One region of the Mesorhizobium sp. 113-3-9 genome, then DNA from elsewhere that is predicted to be linked to it. Evidence: predicted binding sites of a transcription regulator. Region 1 holds the regulator's gene; each other region holds the start of a gene.
What was found. The regulator PhoB, encoded in region 1, activates phosphate uptake and scavenging genes when phosphate is short. The targets are predictions, from matches to a motif close to TGTCATNNANCTGTCAT.
Positions count from the first base shown of each region.

Region 1 (3,274 bases):
TTTCCTGTCCGTCGCCGTCATCGACTATGCCGGCCAGGTGATATCGGAGGAACAGCGCCGGCTGGACACGCTGACCATGTCGCGCGAGGCGCTGATCGGTGAATGCGTCGCCATTGTACGGCGCCGCCTCGAGGATCCCGATATCGACGTGCGCAGCGTCGCCCGCATCGCACTGGCGATCCAGGGGATCACCGACACCGAGGCCAGGGCCATGCTGTGGTCGCCGATCACGCCGCAGACCGACATCGCCTTCGCCGACATACTGGAAGCCGAGTTCGGCATCCCGGCCACCATGGAGAACGACTGCAACATGATGGCGGTGGCGCTGCGCTGGCGCGACCCCGAACGCTACCGCGACGACTTCATCGCCATCCTTTTGTCGCACGGCATCGGCATGGGCCTGGTGCTGAAGGGCGAGCTGTTCACCGGCACCCATTCGTCGGGCGGCGAGTTCGGCCACATGATCCATCGGCCAGGCGGCGCGCTCTGCCGCTGCGGGCGGCGCGGCTGCGTCGAGGCCTATGCCGGCAACTACGCCATCTGGCGCAATGCCAGGCAGCTTGGCGAGGACACCGAACCGGTCGCCGACGTCAGCGACGCGCAGATGCGGGCATTGGCGACGACGGCACGGGAACGGGCCGGGCCCGAGCGCGAAGCCTATCGCAAGGCCGGCGAAGCACTGGGTTATGGCCTCGGCAGCCTGTTCGCGCTGATCGATCCCGCCCCCGTGGCCATGGTCGGCGTCAGCGCCGCCGCCTTCGACCTGATCGAGCCGGCATTGCGCGAGGCGATCGCCCAGACCGCCGGCGGCCAGCACTCGAAATCGATTTCGTTCGACACCGAACCGAACGAGTTGCCCCTGATCCGCGAGGGCTGCGCCATGCGCGCACTGACCTTCGTCGATCAGGAGATCTTCGCGCCGGGCGTGCAGGCAAGAGGCAGTGCCGGGAAGAGCGTTGCCTGAGCTGGCATTCGTCGTTGATGCCGTAGACCCTCGCTTACTTGGAGATTGGCCGTCGTCATCCGTGGGCGGAGCAGGAGCGAAGCTCCGTCGCGGAGACCCTGGGATCCATTCCGTGACCTATGCCACGCAGTGCAGCGGAGCAGGATTTGCGCCGTGGCAACGCTTTGAGGTCGCGGCATGGATCCTTGGGCTGCAGAGCAGCTCCAGGGGTCCGCGCCGCGTCGCTGCGCTCCTTTGCTCGCCCAAGGATACGAAGCCATGAGCGTCTCAGCCAATTGTCAATGCGTGTGACCCGGGAGTGGACACATTCAACCGATCAACGCTTCCGCCTCAAGGCTCTAATCTTCCCTGATCGCGTAGCCTGCCCCACGGATGGTGCGGATGACGTCGGGCATGCGGCCATTGTTGACCGCCTTGCGCAGGCGGCCGACATGCACGTCCACGGTGCGCTCGTCGATATAGATCGTCTCACCCCAGACATTGTCGAGCAGTTGGCTGCGCGAGAAGACGCGGCCGGGATGGCGCATCATGAATTCCAGAAGGCGGAATTCGGTCGGCCCGAGCCGGATCTCGCTCTTCTTGCGGTAGACCCGGTGCGATTCACGGTCGAGCACGATGTCGCCGACCTTGAGCACGCTGGACAGCACTTCCGGCTTGGCGCGGCGCAGCAGCGCCTTGACGCGGGCCATGAATTCCGGCGTCGAGAACGGCTTGACCAGATAGTCGTCGGCACCGGTCGAAAGGCCGCGCACGCGGTCGCTTTCTTCACCCCGCGCGGTAAGCATGATGATCGGCAGCCGTTCGGTCTCGGGCCGCATTCTTAGCCGGCGACAGAGTTCGATGCCGGACACCGCCGGTACCATCCAGTCGAGCACCAGGAGATCGGGCACGTTCTCCTGCAGCCGGATTTCGGCTTCATCGCCGCGGGTTACCACCTCGACCTGATAACCTTCCGATTCCAGATTGTAGCGGAGGAGCACGCCGAGCGGCTCCTCGTCCTCCACCACCATGATGCGTGGTGCGATCATTGACTGGTCACCTCTAAAGCAATCCCAGGAAAAAATATGTAGCGGTTTTCCATCCTGAATTGCGTGAAACAAAGAGATAGAGCGGTTCGGCGTTTCCGCGAAACGCTGAACCGCTCCAACGCTCAAGCCGCCGGCGCCGACATCGCCGTCTCGTCCTGTTTGGGGCGGTTGGCGGGCAGTTGCGTGCCGGTCAGGACATAGTACGCGTTCTCGGCGATGTTGGTCACATGGTCGCCGATGCGTTCGAGATTCTTGGCGCAGAACAACAGATGCGTGCAAGCGGTGATGTTGCGCGGATCCTCCATCATGTAGGTCAGCAGTTCGCGGAACACCGAGGTGTACTTGACGTCGATGCGTTCGTCGTCGGCGCGCAGCTTCGCAAGCGCGGCGGCGTCGCGCGCCGCATACTCCTCGATCACGCCCTGCACCTGGATCAGCACCAGCTGCGCCATGGCGTCGATGGAATGCGACAGGTCGCGCGGCGTTGCGTTGAGACCGACGGTGCCGACGCGCTTGGCGATGTTCTTGGCAAGGTCGCCAATGCGTTCGAGGTCGCCGGCCATGCGGATCGACCCGACGACATGGCGCAGATCGTCGGCCATCGGCTGGCGCTTGGCGATCAGCGTGATGGCGCGATCGTCGAGTTCGCGCTGGCGCGCATCCATGATGGCGTCGTCGGAGACTACGCGCTGTGCCAGCGCGTTGTCGGAATTCAGCAGCGCCTTGGTGGCGCCGCCGACCATCGAACCGGCGAGATCGCCCATGTCGCTGATCAGCCTGCTGATCTGTCCGAGATCCTCGTCGAAGGCTGCGACTGTATGTTCGGCCATGATCCTGGTCCTCGTATGCGTGCGATCAGCCGAAGCGGCCGGTGATGTAGTCTTGCGTGCGCTTCTCGCGAGGCGACGTGAAGATCTTCTCGGTGCGGTCGAATTCGACCAGTTCGCCAAGATACATGAAGGCGGTCTGCTTCGAGACGCGCGCCGCCTGCTGCATGTTGTGGGTGACGATGACGATCGTGTAGTCGGCCTGCAGCTCGTCGATCAGTTCCTCGATCTTGGCGGTCGACAGCGGATCAAGCGCGGAGGCCGGCTCGTCGAGCAGGATGACCTCCGGCTTCACCGCCACCGTGCGGGCGATGCACAGCCGCTGCTGCTGGCCGCCCGACAGGCTGAGGCCGCTGGCATTGAGCTTGTCCTTGACCTCGGTCCACAAAGCGGCGCGCTTCAGCGCCTGCTCGACACGACCGTCCATCTCGGCCTTGCTGATCTTCTCATAGAGC
Region 1 covers NZ_AP023246.1:1,642,172-1,645,445, reverse strand. The annotation lists gene MesoLj_RS07980 (ROK family transcriptional regulator) at 1-964, shown strand, start outside; gene phoB (phosphate regulon transcriptional regulator PhoB) at 1,303-1,992, opposite strand; gene phoU (phosphate signaling complex protein PhoU) at 2,115-2,822, opposite strand; gene pstB (phosphate ABC transporter ATP-binding protein PstB) at 2,848-3,274, opposite strand, start outside.

Region 2 (3,274 bases), 2.7 Mb from region 1:
TGACCGGGTTCCGCGCCTTTTTTGTGTGCTGGAAGCTATGCCCCGACCGGCTGGCCGTCCTTGCGACGGATGGCGACCACCGATGGCCTCGGAGGCTGGCCGTCCCTGAAATCCGGCCACAGCGACTGCGCCTTGTCGAGCGTTTGGGCATCCTCGGAGGGGTGCTGCACCGAAAGGAACAGTGTCGTGCCATCCGGGGTGAAGCAAGGACCGGTCGCTTCCGCGCCATGCGGGCAGGTGAACAAAAGCTTCGGCAGGCCGCGTGCCGCGCCTTCCGTGTCGACGCCATAGACACCGTCCGGCAGGTCGAAATCGTTGGCGCCGTCGGTCGCCACCCAGAGACGCCCGGCGGGGTCGAAGGTGATGTTGTCGGGGCAGACGAACCAGCCATTGTCCGACGTGTCGGGATGGAAGGTTGCGCCGACCTTGGTGTCCTTTGGGTTGCCGCAGAGCACGAACAGGTCCCAGGCGTATTTGTCTGATGTGTGGTCGGCCTCGGCGCCACGGCCACCGGGCGGGATCAGCTCGACGATATGACCCCAGAGGTTTTCGGGCCGCGTGTTGGCCGGATTGATCTTGGATTCGTCCCGTTTCTTGTTCTTGGTCATGACGGCGTAGACGCGACCGGTGACCGGGTTGGTCTCGATGTCCTCCGGCCGGTCCATCGGGGTCGCGCCGAGCGCGTCCGCCGCCAGCCGTGTCTTCAACAGCACCTCGGCCTGATCGGCGAAGCCGTTCTCGGCGGTGAGTTTGCCCTGGCCATGAACCAGCGGCAGCCATGTCAGCGAGCCATCGGCGTCGTAACGGGCGACCGAGAGCACGCCATCGTCCAGAAGGCCGTTGCCGGAAGCCGGATTCGCCTTGTCGTAAGCCTTGTTCGAGACGTAGCGGTACATGTATTCGAAATAGTCGTCGTCGCCCATGTAGACGACGATGCGGCCGTCCTTGTTGAGGACGACCGTGGAGGCCTCATGCGACATGCGGCCAAGCGCCGTGCGCTTCACCGGCTTCGATTGGGGATCATAAGGGTCGATCTCGACCACCCAGTCGAAGCGGTTCGGCTCGTTCGGTTCCTTGTCGATGTTGAAGCGGTCATGGAAACGGCCACGGCCATAGATATCGGAGCCATCAAAGCCATAGCGGTCGAGAATGTCCGCGGTCGGTGCCTTTTTCGGGTCGCCGCCGAACAGGTCGGAAACGCCTTCCTCGCAGGTCAGCACGGTGCCCCATGGGGTAAAGCCGCCGCTGCAATTGTAGCTGGTGCCGAGCACCTTCGTGCCGGTCGCGTCGGCGGACGTCCTGAGCAGCGCGTGGCCGGCTGCCGGCCCGGAAACGGTCATCTCGGTGTTGGCCGTGATGCGGCGATTGAGCGGGCTGTCCTCGACGGTCTGCCACTTGCCGTCCTTGAACATGACCTCGACGATCGAGTGGCCCATCGCCGCCAGGCCGAGATCGACCTGCTCCTTGCTCATCGTCTTGCCGGCGTCGTCCTCGGTCATGCCGGGAAACATGACGTTGGGCGAGATGTATTCGTTGTTGACGCAAAGCAGGCCGTGATCGGAGTTCACCGAGCCCTTGGGCAACGGCAGGAAGGCGATGTAATCGCAATTGTAGCCGAAGCGCTTTTCCTGTTCGGCGGCCGCGACCATGTTGCCGTCGAAATCCGGCAGACCGGCGACAAGTGGATCGCCCCAGCGTGCGACGATTGTCGTTTCATAGCCTTCGGCGGCGGCATGGGTCTTGTCATAGACCCGCTTCAGTTCGGGAAAGCCCAGTGTGGAAAGCGCGGCGGCATGTGTCTCGCCGGCGAACAAGGAGCCGACAAAGCCGCCGCCGGCGATCAACGCGCCGGAAGCGAGGCTGCCTTTGAGGAGCGTGCGGCGCGAGACGCGCTCGGCGATGATTTCGCGAATGACAGGGGAGGACGAAAACGGGAAGTTGGCCATGTGTCTGCCTCTCGATGTGGATGGGTGACGGCGCACCGCTGCCTATCCAGCTTCGGCAACATCCAGATGACATGAGAGGGCGGGCTTGCAGCAGAAGGGCAGGCAGCCCGCACGGAAGCGGCACCCGCCAAGGCAGGGCCTACGGATTGCCTCCCTTGGTGCAGGTCGACGCGGTGAAGGCGCCATCGGGCTGCTTCATGATGATGTCGAAGGAGGGCGGGCTCTGGCCGTCCAGCGTTGCCTGGGTCAGCGACAGCGAGTTGCCGCCCGCCGTATAGCCGCCGAGCGGTCCCAGCCAGGAGATCACGCCGTTTGCATCCATCTGGTAGTTGTAGCCCTGCTGGGCGGCCCCGAAGGTGACCGGACCAGTGTAGACATTGCCCTTGATGGTGATGTCGCCGAGGTTAATGAACATGCCGAGCAGGTAGACCTCGCAGTGATAGGTGCCATCGGGCATCTTGCCGTCGCTGAAGTCGGCTCGTGCGATCCCGGTCGCTGCCGCCAGAAGCACCATGCCGATGAGAATGCGATAAATCAGGGATGCCATGACGTTGCTCGGTTGAGACGCGAGCTTGCCCCATTTTTGCGCCGTACCGCAACATTTGTCGTCCGTGCCCCATGTGTGGCGATCAAAATCTAGGCATTTGGCCAAATTGGGCGAAAATTAGGCAGATGCCTTGTGCGTTGCGCAAATTTCCCTCAACCAATTTTTAACCGGCTCTCCTTTGTTTGTTCCGCCTAATATAATAACAGTCTGATAATATTTGCCTATTTGCCGTTTTTCGGCATCCGCACAGCGGTTGGCATGGGGGTTGCATTGCATTGGTGCGGTGCAATCAACCAGCTTGGGAGTCTTCCGTATGAGGGGTAATTTCTCGACAATAACAAAAATGTTCTCGGCAAGCGTGGTCGCCGCTGGCCTGTTGATTTCAGCTCCCGCCAAGGCGGCGGACGACACGATCAAGGTCGGCATTCTCCATTCGCTGTCGGGAACCATGGCGATTTCGGAGACGACGCTGAAGGATGCCATGCTGATGCTCATCGACGAGCAGAACGCCAAGGGCGGCCTGCTCGGCAAGAAGCTTGAAGCCGTTGTCGTCGATCCGGCGTCCAACTGGCCGCTATTCGCCGAGAAGGCACGCGAGCTGATTTCGAAGGACAAGGTCGCGGCGGTGTTCGGCTGCTGGACCTCGGTGTCGCGCAAATCGGTGCTGCCGGTGTTCTCCGAACTCGACAACATCCTGTTCTATCCCGTCCAGTATGAGGGCGAGGAGAGCGAGCGCAACGTGTTTTATACCGGTGCCGCGCCGAACCAGCAGGCCATTCCG
Region 2 covers NZ_AP023246.1:4,364,350-4,367,623, forward strand. The annotation lists gene MesoLj_RS21115 (PhoX family protein) at 36-1,946, opposite strand; gene MesoLj_RS21120 (hypothetical protein) at 2,086-2,493, opposite strand; gene urtA (urea ABC transporter substrate-binding protein) at 2,837-3,274, shown strand, end outside.
Region 2: a site for PhoB is predicted at 2,002-2,018, ahead of MesoLj_RS21115 (PhoX family protein). Genes of this name have one in related genera too.

Region 3 (3,274 bases), 380 kb from region 1:
ACATGAGCAGCGAAAGGCTCGCCTTCGCCGCAACCGAACTCGGCTTCAAGACCCTCGATGGCTCGCGCGGCGCGGTGCCCGATCTGGTCAGGGAAGCGACATCAGGCGAAGGCTTCGACATGGTCTTCGACGCCACCGGCAACACCCAATCAGTGCAGTCGGCCTTCGCCCATGTCGCCCACGGCGGCACGCTGGTGCTGGTCAGCGTCGTCAAGGACGACATCGTCTTTTCCGACCCTGAATTTCACAAGCGTGAAATGACGCTGATCGGCAGCCGCAACGCTTTGCGCGCCGACTTCGATCATGTCGCTGCCTCGATCCGCAACGGTGCCGTGCCATTGGCCAAGCTCGTCACACACCGCACCACACTAGACGGCACGCCGCGCGACCTCGCCCGCTGGGCGCATGAGAAATCCGGCCTGATCAAGGCTGTGATCGAGGTGGTGTCGTAATACGGCAAGTGGTGAACTCGGCCCGAATTGAGGGCGCGCAGCACAGTCGACCCCCACTCCGTCTCGGCTCCGCCGAGCCACCTCTCCCCCGATCGACGGGGTAGAGGAAGGGCACTGACCTATTGCAGCCACCGCTCCTCCAGCGATGCTCCCTTCCTTTCCCCTCCGGAGGGGGGAAAGGTGGCGCTGCGAAGCAGCGACGGATTGGGGGAAGCCGAAACGAGCAGCCGCCGACAGTTAGGCACGACCGGGCTGGTCACGGTCTCGTAAAAGGCCGGCATTCCCTACAGCGCCGACAGCTTCAACTCCACCCTCTCGGCCGGAAACCGCGATTCCGAAAACTGGATCGGCTGGCCATCCGGCGTGACGTTGACGGCCACAGTGACCAGAACGATAGCGCCCGGCTGCAGGTCCAGGTCGGCAAGATCGGCGGCATCGGCATGGCGCGCCGACAGCACGGTCGATTGCCGGAGATAATCGTCTATCCCGAAACGAGCCAGAGAGGCCGTGACAGACCCGGTCTCGGCCATCGCCTTGTCGATCCCGGTGAAGCGTCTGGCATCGAACCAGCCGGCAGCACGCGACACAGGCCGTCCGTCGGCTTCACCGCGTGTCTCGAGCCTGATCACCTCGGCACCCCTGGCCAACCCAAGGCCCTCGGCGACACGCTGACTTGCGGGCTCGATCGATGAAGCGAGCAACACGATATGCCGTTCCGATGTCTGCCCTTGCAGGCCTGTTGAAAAGCGTGTCCGCGCGCCGATCGGATAGGACAGCCGTTTGCGCGACAAGACGAAGGTGCCGCGCCCCTGCTCGGCCCGCAGCACCCCTTCCTGCACGAGCGCCGATATGGCGCTGCGCACCGTGTGACGGTTGACGCCATAGCGCTCGGCGAGCGCCACCTCCGGCGGCAGCGCGGCATTCTCGGCGAAATCCCCGATGGCGATCGCCTGCAGGATCCTGTCGGCGATCTGGCGCCACAGCGAGACGCCGCTGCGCCGTTCGATACTGTCGGCTTCCTGTCGTCCGGTCATGAATTTGCCCCCGCCTTCCATCGGCTGTCATCCACGCGTCATGGACTCGCGTTAGGTAATATGTATAATTTGTATAGTTGTCTATATCAATAGACAAATTTGGCAAAGAGGAATTCTGCTGATGCGAGGACAGGAAGCCCGCGACCAGGCCGAACGCAAGGCCGCCATGGCGACTTTGGCGCAGTCGAGCGGCGACGACATCGTCCGGCTCTGGAACGAGGCTGGCCTGCCTTCGCAAGCCGAACTGCTGCGTGGTCCCGAGACCGGGCTGGTGACGCTGCGCGGTCGTATCGGCGGCGGCGGCGCGCCATTCAATGTCGGCGAGGCGACCGTCACCCGCGCCACCGTCCGGTTGCCGTCCGGTCAGGTCGGCCATTGCTACGCGCTTGGTCGCGACAAGCAGAAGGCAAAGCTGGCGGCAATAGCCGACGCGCTGTGGCAGGACCCTGCCAGCCGCGCCGAAGTCGAGACCAGGCTGATCGCGCCTCTGAGGTCGGCGCTTGCCGCCGCCAACGAAAAACGCCGCGCGGAGACGGCGGCAACGAAGGTGGATTTCTTCACCATGGTTCGCGGAGAAGACTGATGGATATCGCAGCACAATCGATCGAGGGCGGCTTCGCCGATCCGGTCTTCAATGCCCAGACCGTGTTCCGCGCAATCATGGACGCGATGGCGCGGCCAGGCAGTGTGCAGCCTTTGCCTGCCCTGGCCCGTCCGCCAGCACCGCTCTCGGCAACGTCAGGCGCGGTGGCGCTGGCGCTGTGCGACAACGACACGCCGCTCTGGCTCGACCCGGCCCTGCACACCTCCTCCGCGATCGGCTCCTGGCTTGGTTTCCACACCGGCGCGCCGCTGGCCAACACGCCGGCCGACGCGCATTTCGCGTTTGTCGCAACACCGGCCGAGATGATGGCGCTCGACGGTTTTGCGCAAGGCACGCAGGATTATCCCGACAGATCGACCACGCTGATCCTCCAGGTCAGCGACCTCGTGTCAGGTGCGCCGCTCTTGCTTGAAGGCCCCGGCATCGAAACCAGCGCCGTGATCGCGCCGGCGCAGATGCCGCGTCATTTCATCGAGCAGTGGAAGCAGAACAACAAGCGCTTTCCGCGCGGTGTCGACGTCATCCTCGCCACATCGCAAGGCATAGCCTGCCTTCCGCGCACGACACGTATCAAGACGATGGAGGCGTAAGATGTATGTCGCGGTAAAAGGCGGCGAGGCCGCAATCGCCAATGCCCACAGCCTTCTCGCCGACCGCCGGCGCGGCGACCGTTCGGTGCCCGCGCTGCGCCTCGACCAGATCGTCGAGCAGTTGTCGCTCGGCGTCGATCGGGTGATGAGCGAAGGCTCGCTCTATGATCGTGAACTGGCGGCACTCGCCATCGTCCAGGCGCGCGGCGACATGATCGAGGCGATCTTCCTGGTGCGCGCCTATCGCACCACGCTGCCGCGTTTCGGCTATTCCAGACCGATCGACACCGGCGCCATGCGGGTCGAACGGCGTGTGTCGGCAACCTACAAGGACTTGCCCGGCGGCCAGTTGCTTGGCCCGACCTTCGACTACACCCACCGGCTGCTCGATCCCGAGCTTGCCGCCGGCGCCGATGTCGCCGAACCGTTGCAGCGCGAGACTGAAGCGCAGGCCATGCCGCGCGTCTCGGCGATCCTCGCCCGCGAGGGCCTGATCGAACCGGATGGCGAGATGCCGCAGGATCATGTCCCCGGCGACATCACCCGCGAGCCGCTGGAATTCCCGATGGCGCGCGACATCCGCCTGCAGGCGCT
Region 3 covers NZ_AP023246.1:2,024,908-2,028,181, reverse strand. The annotation lists gene MesoLj_RS09825 (zinc-binding alcohol dehydrogenase family protein) at 1-452, shown strand, start outside; gene phnF (phosphonate metabolism transcriptional regulator PhnF) at 737-1,486, opposite strand; gene phnG (phosphonate C-P lyase system protein PhnG) at 1,608-2,069, shown strand; gene phnH (phosphonate C-P lyase system protein PhnH) at 2,069-2,680, shown strand; gene MesoLj_RS09805 (carbon-phosphorus lyase complex subunit PhnI) at 2,682-3,274, shown strand, end outside.
Region 3: a site for PhoB is predicted at 1,512-1,528, ahead of phnF (phosphonate metabolism transcriptional regulator PhnF). Genes of this name have one in related genera too.